DNA from 4 places in the Streptomyces sp. NPDC051051 genome. Region 4 is predicted to be linked to each of the others. Evidence: riboswitches for the same ligand, from Rfam matches in the RefSeq annotation. Region 4 holds a riboswitch; each other region holds the start of a gene.

Evidence for each region. Region 4 has a riboswitch for cyclic di-AMP ahead of AB0N31_RS29215 (NlpC/P60 family protein). Riboswitches for the same ligand answer to the same signal wherever they lie in the genome.
Region 1: it holds a riboswitch for cyclic di-AMP, as region 4 does, so the genes downstream of both, AB0N31_RS07195 (transglycosylase family protein) here and AB0N31_RS29215 (NlpC/P60 family protein) in region 4, are expected to answer to the same signal.
Region 2: it holds a riboswitch for cyclic di-AMP, as region 4 does, so the genes downstream of both, AB0N31_RS22340 (M23 family metallopeptidase) here and AB0N31_RS29215 (NlpC/P60 family protein) in region 4, are expected to answer to the same signal.
Region 3: it holds a riboswitch for cyclic di-AMP, as region 4 does, so the genes downstream of both, AB0N31_RS28120 (M23 family metallopeptidase) here and AB0N31_RS29215 (NlpC/P60 family protein) in region 4, are expected to answer to the same signal.

The regions. Positions count from the first base shown of each region.
Region 1 is NZ_JBFBCB010000006.1:157,999-160,190, reverse strand. Features, by position in the region: gene eno (phosphopyruvate hydratase) at 1-228, opposite strand, end outside; gene AB0N31_RS07195 (transglycosylase family protein) at 560-1,270, opposite strand; cyclic di-AMP (ydaO/yuaA leader) riboswitch at 1,274-1,456, opposite strand; gene AB0N31_RS07190 (transglycosylase family protein) at 1,661-2,192, opposite strand, start outside.
Region 2 is NZ_JBFBCB010000030.1:1,023-3,214, reverse strand. Features, by position in the region: gene AB0N31_RS22350 (dihydrofolate reductase family protein) at 1-296, shown strand, start outside; tRNA gene AB0N31_RS22345 (tRNA-Met) at 363-436, shown strand; cyclic di-AMP (ydaO/yuaA leader) riboswitch at 743-902, shown strand; gene AB0N31_RS22340 (M23 family metallopeptidase) at 910-1,944, shown strand; gene AB0N31_RS22335 (aldo/keto reductase) at 2,179-2,192, shown strand, end outside.
Region 3 is NZ_JBFBCB010000044.1:43,083-45,274, forward strand. Features, by position in the region: gene AB0N31_RS28115 (pitrilysin family protein) at 1-865, shown strand, start outside; cyclic di-AMP (ydaO/yuaA leader) riboswitch at 1,076-1,243, shown strand; gene AB0N31_RS28120 (M23 family metallopeptidase) at 1,257-2,000, shown strand; gene AB0N31_RS28125 (GntR family transcriptional regulator) at 2,189-2,192, shown strand, end outside.
Region 4 is NZ_JBFBCB010000048.1:47,469-49,660, forward strand. Features, by position in the region: gene pcrA (DNA helicase PcrA) at 1-749, opposite strand, end outside; cyclic di-AMP (ydaO/yuaA leader) riboswitch at 981-1,156, shown strand; gene AB0N31_RS29215 (NlpC/P60 family protein) at 1,206-2,192, shown strand, end outside.

The DNA of each region.
Region 1 (2,192 bases), on a different contig from region 4:
CTGCTCGATGACGGCCAGGACGGCCTTCTCGACGCCCTTGCCCTGGTAGCGGTTCGGGTCACCGTCGCGAAGCTCGATGGCCTCGAAGGCGCCGGTGGAGGCGCCGGAGGGGACGGCGGCACGACCCGTGCTGCCGTCGTCGAGGCCGACCTCGACCTCGACCGTGGGGTTGCCTCGGGAGTCCAGGATTTCCCGGGCTACGACGACGTCGATGGACGGCACGAGCATCTCCTTCTTGGGATGTGACGCTGGTTGTGCGGGGCACGAGCGGGCCGTGACGAGCCCTTGCTGAGCCTTGCGACTAGAGCCTAACCGCCTCGGGGCGTCGGTCGGCCGACCGACCGTCCCGTGGACAGGGAGACGGTACCCATTGTTTCAGCCCGGAACAAAGAGGGTGGCCAACAGAAGGCGGCGAACGGGAAAAGAAAACCCCGCCCGGGTGCGTACGGGGGAACACGCACCGGGGCGGGGGGACCGCGGGGACGGGGGCTCCCTCACGAGGCCCTCAGCGTGACGGGCTCGGCTGCGAGGGGGCTGTGGTCCGGCCGGGAGCCGGATGTCACTTCAGGTGCAGCTGCTGACCCGGGTAGATGAGGTCGGCGTCCTGGACGATGTCCTTGTTCAGCTCGAACAGCTTGGCCCAGCCGCCCTCGACGCCCTGCGCCTGGGCGATGGAGCTGAGGGTGTCGCCCGTGACGACCTTGTACTCGCCGTCGCCCTTCTCGACCTTCTTGCCGGTCGGGGTGGTGACGGTCTTCTGGGACTTGGCCGCCGGGCGCTCGGCGGAGCGGGAGGCGCTCTGCTTCTCGGTGGAGCGGGTGGTGGTCTCCGAGGAGGAGGAGCCGGCCGAGGAGCCGCCGGTGGACGAGCCGGTGGAAGCCGAGCCGCCGTTGTACGCGGCGCCGGACAGGCCCACGCCGCAGACCGGCCAGGCACCCTTGCCCTGGCCCGCGAGGACCTTCTCGGCGATCTGGATCTGCTGGGACTTCGAGGCCTTGTCGGCGGTGCCGGCGTACTGCGTGCCGCCGTACGCGGCCCAGGTGGAGGCGGAGAACTGCAGGCCGCCGTAGTAGCCGTTGCCGGTGTTGATGGACCAGTTGCCGCCGGACTCGCACTGGGCGACCGCGTCCCACTCGGAGGCGGTGGCGGCGGAGGCGTTGCCGGCCGCCATCAGCGGGGCGGCGATGGCGACACCGGTGACCCCGGCGAGCGCGGCGGCGCGGGTGGCCTTGGACGGACGGCGGTGCTTGCCCTTGGCGGAAAACAGCATGGTGGATCCCCTCACCGACGCCTGCGAGGTGAGCTGTCGGGTTCGGGCCGTGTGAGTTGCCCGGCCACTCCCGTCCGGGAGCACTGCTCCCGGGGAGGCGTGGCTTCACCCCGAGCCGTTCCGGTCAGCCGACCGTTACGGCACTTACCTTGGGTCCCCCGCTCCTGCCTACGGCGCTTGACGCGACGACTGTTCCCGGGCTGCCACTGGCAGGATTCGGCGTTGCGACAGCCGGGGCTCGGATTGCCGAGCGGTCACGACCGTAGACACGCGCTCGGCCGAATTTCAAAGACGATCACGCCTTCTGAGACTCATCCCACACTTTGATCAAAACGGACATTCAGCGCGAAGTGTGACGTGAACTCCCGCTGCTTTTCCCGTTTTTCCGCCCTATTCCACCCCTGTGTCGAGCGTCTGACCGGGGGCGATGTTGTTCGGGTCGGCGCCGATGGCGTCCCTGTTCTCGGCGTAGAGGGCGCGCCATCCGCCGTCGAGGTCAAGGGAGTCGGCGATGGAGACGAGGGAGTCGCCGTCGCGCACGACGTAGGTGCCCACCGCGCTGCCGGAGGTGCCCGCGGCGTGCCGGCCGGAGGATGCGGTGGTGGTGCCGTCCGGCACGACCTCGTCGGCGGAGGTGCCGCGGTGACGGCCGGAGGCGAGGGAGCCGGTGTCGACGAGGCTCCAAGAGCCCGCCTCCTGGACCGACTTGTCCGAGTCGTCCACTTCGGGGGTGGCCGTGGGCGAGCTGCCGTCCGCTCCCGAGGTGCCCGCGTCCGCGGCCGTCGGCACATCGGACTTCGAGGAGCTGTCCGGCTTACCGGAGGAAGAGGACGAAGCGGACGGAGAGGTCTCGTCCGTGGCATCCGGGGAGGATTCGGTCGACGGGGAGGACGATGCCGTCTTGCCGTCCGAGGAGTCCGCG
Region 2 (2,192 bases), on a different contig from region 4:
AGGAGGCGGCCCTCGCCAAGATCGACCCCGCCGACCCCCGGCTGGCCGGCGCGACCGTCTACAGCAGCCTGGAACCCTGCGCCCGGCGCTCCTCCCGGCCGGCCCCGTGCGCCCGTCTCATCCTCGACGCGGGCGTGCGCCGGGTCGTGACGGCCTGGCGGGAGCCGGACACCTTCGTCACCGACGCCGACGGGAGCGGCCTGCTGGCCGCGGCGGGCGCGGACGTCGTCGTCCTTCCCGAGTACGAGGAGCAGGCGAAGGCGCCCAACGGCCATCTGCTCCGCCGGACCCCCTGACCGGTCCTCCGGGGCCGACCGTGGTTCTGAGCGTCCCCCGCGTGGCGTAGACTGGTGTCACACCGACGCGGGGTGGAGCAGCTCGGTAGCTCGCTGGGCTCATAACCCAGAGGTCGCAGGTTCAAATCCTGTCCCCGCTACTCAAGGCCGAGGGCCGGAATCCTGATCACGGGATTCCGGCCCTCGGTGCGTCAGGGCGATCCTTCCCGTCACGGACGGTGAACGCCTCGGAGCCCTGCGCATAACATCTGAGTCACCATCAAAACCCCGGTGACCGCTGAACCGTTCGGGCGGCCGGTCAACTCGCCCGTTTTTCATCGGTCCTGGGCTGAAAGTCCAGGCCATGAATGTTGTTGATCAAGCCGAACGGCTTGGAATCCCGCCCCCGCGTCTATTAACGTTCGATAACGCAGCGCGGTCGTCCCAGCCGTCACAAGAGGCGGCTCCGCGCGCACGCGTCGAATCCCGCAAGGGAACCGGGGAACCACCAACTTGGGGTGAATCGCGCGGAAGCCGCCGTACAGTCACGGCCGGTATACGCGCGTAGGAGACCTTCCCGCTCCGAACCCGTCAGCTAACCCGGTAGGCGACGGAAGGAAAGGAGCACGCCCGCGTGGCGTCCAACCGGCCTGCCCCAGAAGCCCCCGCCGTGCCCGGCCAGCAGACCTTCGGCTACGGCACCTACCGTACCGACGAGGGCCCCTGGGAGGAATGGAACCCCACCGCGGACTCCGTTCGTCCGGTGCGCGGCAAGCACCGCGTCGCCAAGCAGCGCGGCGGACTCGCCCGCAGCTCCACCGTTCTCGGCGTCGGCGTCATAGCCGCCGTCGGCGGCGCCGGCATGGCCAGCGCCAACACCGGCAAGTCGCCCGTCTCCATCTCCATGCCCGACCTCCCCTCGGTGGGTTCCCTCATCTCGGACGACGACACCCCCGAGGAGACGGCGCCCGCGCTCAGCACCTTCGGCGCCTTCGGCACCGAGGCCGTCGCCGCCGACAGCGCCGACAGCGGTGCCGACGCCGGAGAGGCGCTGCGCAACCGGATCATGGCGCAGGCCGAGTCGCAGCAGACCCAGATGGAGACCAAGGCGCAGGAGGCCGCCGAGGCCGCCGCGGCCAAGGCCGCCGCCGATGCCGCCGCCAAGGCCGAGAAGGAGGCCGCGGCCAAGGCCGAGGCCGCCAAGAAGAAGGCCGCAGAGGAAGCCGCCAAGAAGGCGGAGGCCGAGCGCCTCGCCGAACTGGCCAAGCAGTACGCGCTGCCGACCTCCTCGTACACCATCACCTCGACCTTCGGTCAGGCCGGCGCCTACTGGTCCTCCGGGTACCACACCGGCCTCGACTTCGCCGCCCCCACCGGCACGCTCATCAAGGCCGTGCACAGCGGCACCATCACCTCCGCCGGCTATGACGGGTCGTACGGGTACAAGACCGTGCTCACCCTCGAGGACGGCACCGAGATCTGGTACGCCCACCAGTCCTCCATCGGCGTCAGCGTCGGCCAGAAGGTCGCCACCGGCGACATCATCGGCCGCGTCGGCGCCACGGGCAACGTCACCGGGGCCCACCTCCACCTGGAGGTCCACCCCGGCGGCAGCAGCACCGGCATCGACCCGGCCGCCTGGCTCCGGGACAAGGGACTCAACCCCTGAGAAGCCGCCGGAGAAGCTCCCCGGCGACCCGGACTCCGCCGGGTGCCCCGAGAGTCTCCTCGGGATCCCTGCCGGTCCCTGAGAGTCTCCTCGGGGCCCTGCCGGGTCTCCCGAGGTCTTCCGGGAAGTGTCACGGGGGTCGGTGAGGTCTACGCCCGGATGTTTCCCGGATGTTCGTGAACCCTGGCCGGAGGCGCGGAATGCGCGCCTCCGGCCAGGGTGTTGTCATCGGACATGACGTCCCTGCG
Region 3 (2,192 bases), on a different contig from region 4:
GCGCATGTCGCGCCCGCGCCAGGGCACCGCGGAGACCGTCGAGAAGATCGACTCCGCCGCCGTACGCGCCTTCTACGAGAAGCACGTCCGCCCCGCCACGGCCACCGCCGTGGTCGTCGGCGATCTCACCGGAGTCGACCTCGACGCGCTCCTGGGCGACACCCTGGGCGCCTGGACGGGGTCCGCGGCCCAGCCGCGGCCGGTGCCGCCGGTGACCGCCGACGACACCGGACGGGTCGTCGTCGTGGACCGCCCCGGGGCCGTCCAGACGCAGCTGCTGATCGGCCGCATCGGCGCCGACCGGCACGCGCGCGTGTGGCCCGCGCAGGTGCTCGGCACGTACTGCCTGGGCGGCACCCTCACCTCCCGGCTGGACCGCGTCCTGCGCGAGGAGAAGGGCTACACCTACGGCGTGCGCGCCTTCGGCCAGGTCCTCAGGTCCGCGCCGGACGGCTCGGGCGCCGCGATGCTCGCCATCAGCGGTTCGGTCGACACCCCCAACACCGGTCCCGCGCTGGAGGACCTGTGGAAGGTGCTGCGCACCCTCGCCGAGGGCGGTCTGACCGACGCCGAGCGGGACGTCGCCGTGCAGAACCTCGTCGGAGTGGCGCCCCTGAAGTACGAGACGGCCGCCGCCGTGGCGGGCACGCTGGCCGACCAGGTCGAGCAGCACCTGCCGGACGACTACCAGGCCACGCTGTACCAGCAGCTCGCCGCGACCGGCACCGTGGAGGCCACGGCGGCGGTCGTGAGCGCCTTCCCGGTGGATCGCCTGGTGACGGTCCTCGTCGGCGACGCGGCCGCGATCAAGGCGCCGGTCGAGGCCCTCGGCATCGGTGAGGTGAAGGTCGTCTCCGCGGAGTAGGAACGCGGACCGGCGGCCGTGAGGCCGCGCGCAGGAGCCCTGGTGGACGGATGTGCCACCAGGGCTCCTTGATGTCCGAATTGAGGGAAAGGCTGCCTGTCTGCCCTGTGGCATGCGCTACAAAAGCCGCGTTCTGTTTGGGGATCGACGGCCGCCGCGTCTAGTTTCAACCGGGCTGTTCGTCAGGCAGTGCGCCGCGTCCGCGGCACCGGACAGTCATCGCCGAGTCCCCCCACGGCGCGAGCCAGGGGAGCCGGGGACCCAACCAGACAGTCCCTGGGGTGAATCGGACGCCCGCGCGAGCCGCGAGGGGGTCCGTAGGAGACCTTCCTGCTCCGAACCCGTCAGCTAACCCGGTAGGCGAGAGGGAAGGAAAGGACCGCTCAACTTCATGGCGTCCACTTGCGCCACCGGGAAGCACCGTCGTCCCAGCAGGATGAAGCGCACCACCGCCCGCGCGGCGGGCATCGCTGCGCTCACCACCACCGGCGTCATCGGCACCGTCGCCTCCGGCCCCGCCCTCGCCGCGGAGAAGGCCGTCGAGCAGACCGGCCTCATCCCGGTCGTCACGATCGGCGACACGGTCGCCGAGCGGATCGACGACCAGGCCGCCGCGCAGAAGCAGGCCGCCGTGGCGGAGGCCGCGCGCCAGGAGGCCGCCGCCCAGGCCGAGGCGGAGCGCGAGGCCCGGGTCCGCGCCGCCCGCGCGGCCGAGCGCGAGCGCCTGAACGCCTTCGTCTCGCCGATCAGCGGCTCCTACGTCTCCACCGGCTACCGGTCCGGCGGCTCGCTGTGGTCCTCCGGCAGCCACACCGGCATCGACTTCCACGCCGCCAGCGGCACCCCCGTGCACGCGGTGGGCCTCGGCACCGTCGTCGAGGCCGGCTGGGGCGGCGCCTACGGCAACCAGGTCGTGATCCGGATGAACGACGGCACGTACACCCAGTACGGCCACCTGTCGTCCATCAGCGTCTCGGTGGGCCAGAAGGTGGCCCCGGGGCAGCGCATCGCCCTGTCCGGCGCCACCGGTAACGTGACCGGCCCGCATCTGCACTTCGAGGCCCGCACCGGCGTGGAGTACGGCTCGGACATCGATCCGGTCGCCTACCTCCGCAAGCACGGTGTGCACATCTGACGACGTACGGCGACAGATCGTACGGCCCCGGCCCGCGCGGCCGGGGCTTTCGTCGTTTCCGGGACCGTACTGTCCGAAAAATATCCCTGGATTCCGGCCCGCCATCGGAAATTCCCGCTGATTGCAATAGAGTCACGGAACACACGTCAATCGTCGACGTTTCACGGGGATTAAGGCGGAGGTCGGTCATGC
Region 4 (2,192 bases):
GCGTTCGCCTCGCGCAGCCGCGACTGGTACATGGCGTAGGCCTGCGCGAGGGTCTTCTCGAAGCCGTCGGCGGCCCGGGCGGCGAAGTCCTCCTCGTCGATCAGCTCGTTCTTGAGGTTGCTGATCTTGGCGCTGAAGGACTTGGGCGGGAAGCGCTTGGGGTCGAGGTCGAGGTCGCGGCAGACCAGGGCCATCAGGCGCTTGGAGTCGGCGGCGTCGTAGATCGAGAACGACGAGGTGAAGCCGAGCCGCTTGCTCTCACGGCGCAGGATGCGCACGCACGCGCTGTGGAAGGTCATCACCCACATCGCGTTCGCCCGCGGGCCGACGAGCTGCTCGACGCGCTCCTTCATCTCGCCCGCGGCCTTGTTGGTGAAGGTGATCGCGAGGATCTGGCCCGGATGGACATGCCGCTCGGCGAGGAGGTGGGCGATGCGGTGGGTCAGCACGCGCGTCTTGCCCGAGCCGGCACCGGCGACGATGAGCAGCGGGGTGCCGGAGTGGACGACGGCCGCGCGCTGGTTCTCGTTGAGCCCCTCCAGGAGTGCCGCCGCGTCGATCGGGGGGCGCGGGGCGCCGTCGCGGTAGTGGGTGTCCCGGTCCGGCGGCACGTCGAACTTCCCGCCGAACAGATCGTCCGGAACCGGTTCCGGAGAGTGATCGTCCTCGGGCGGTGGCGGGGGTTCCTCGTCGTGGCCGCGGGGGGCCTGGAGGTCCGCCAGGAAGCTGTCGTCAAAGAGGCTGCTCATCGCTCTCCGAGTCTAGGCCGCCCCACCGACAACCCGAGGCCGTCCGGGAAACATCCCGACCCCTCACCTTCCGGCGCCCCCCTTGCACCGTCGGTGACCGCGGACGGCAAACCGTCCGGAGGTCACGAAAATGTATCGGGCATATCACCCACCAACCTTCACAGGGGGCACACCAGTTGGCTACCGTGCCGGGCAGGCCGCTCGACCCCTTCCGGCGAACCTCGCCGGGCCGCGCGGCCTCCGCCGAGTCCGGTGCGCCCCGCGGCAGCCGGAGCCGGGGACCCACCGAGACCTTGGGGTGAATCGGCTCACTCCCCTCCGGGGAGGACGAGCCGTAGGGCAACCCTTCCGAAGCATCCTCGCCCGAACCCGACAGCTAACCCGGTAGGCGGAAACTGGAAGGAGTCGCCTCCCTTGGCGTCGCAGCACCGCAAGCCGCGTCCCGCGAGCACGCGCATGGCAGGCATCCGTACGCCCGCTCTCGCCACCGCCGCCCTCACCTCGGTGGCCCTGCTCTCGCAGACGGCCACCGCCGCCCCCTCCACCGACGACAGGCCGAGCCTGGAGGAGGTCGAGAAGAAGGTCGACGACCTCTACCGCCAGGCGGAGTCGGCCACCGAGAAGTACAACGCCGCCAAGGAGAAGGCGACCAAGCAGCGCAAGAAGGTCGACACCCTCCTCGACGACGTCGCGCAGCGCGCGCAGAAGCTCAACGACGCGCGCGAGGAGCTGGGAACCTACGCCGCAGCCCAGTACCGCACCGGCGCCTCCGCCCCCGACACGGCGACCCTCCTGCTCGCGGACTCCCCGCAGGACTACTTCGACCAGACGCAGCTGATGGGGCGGGTGACCGACCGCCAGAAGGGCGCGGTCGACGACTACTTCGCCGACCAGGCGGAGACGATGAAGAAGCGCCAGGAGGCCTCCCAGAGCCTCCGGACGCTGACCGACTCGCAGAACGACCTGAGGACCGCCAAGGCCGCCGTCCAGAAGAAGCTCGGCTCCGCCCGCGCGCTGCTGTCGCAGCTGACGGCCGAGGAGAAGGCGCGACTGGCGAAGATCGAGGAGCGGAAGCGGCAGGAGGCCGCCCGCAAGGCCGCCGAGCTGGCCGAGCAGCAGGCGGCGCAGACGGCGGCCGCGCAGCAGGAGAGCGCCGGCGCGTCGGATCCGGCGGGCACCGGCACGTCGACGCCCTCGTCGTCCCCCTCCACGTCCACGGACTCCTCGTACGCCACCAAGGCCGAGAGGGCGCTGGCGTTCGCCCGCGCGCAGATCGGCAAGCCGTACGTGTGGGGTGCGACCGGTCCGGACTCCTACGACTGCTCCGGTCTCACCCAAGCCGCCTGGAAGGCCGCCGGCGTCTCCCTGCCGCGCGTCACCTACGACCAGGTGAACGCCGGCACGACGGTCTCCCTCTCCGCCGCGCAACCCGGTGACCTGGTC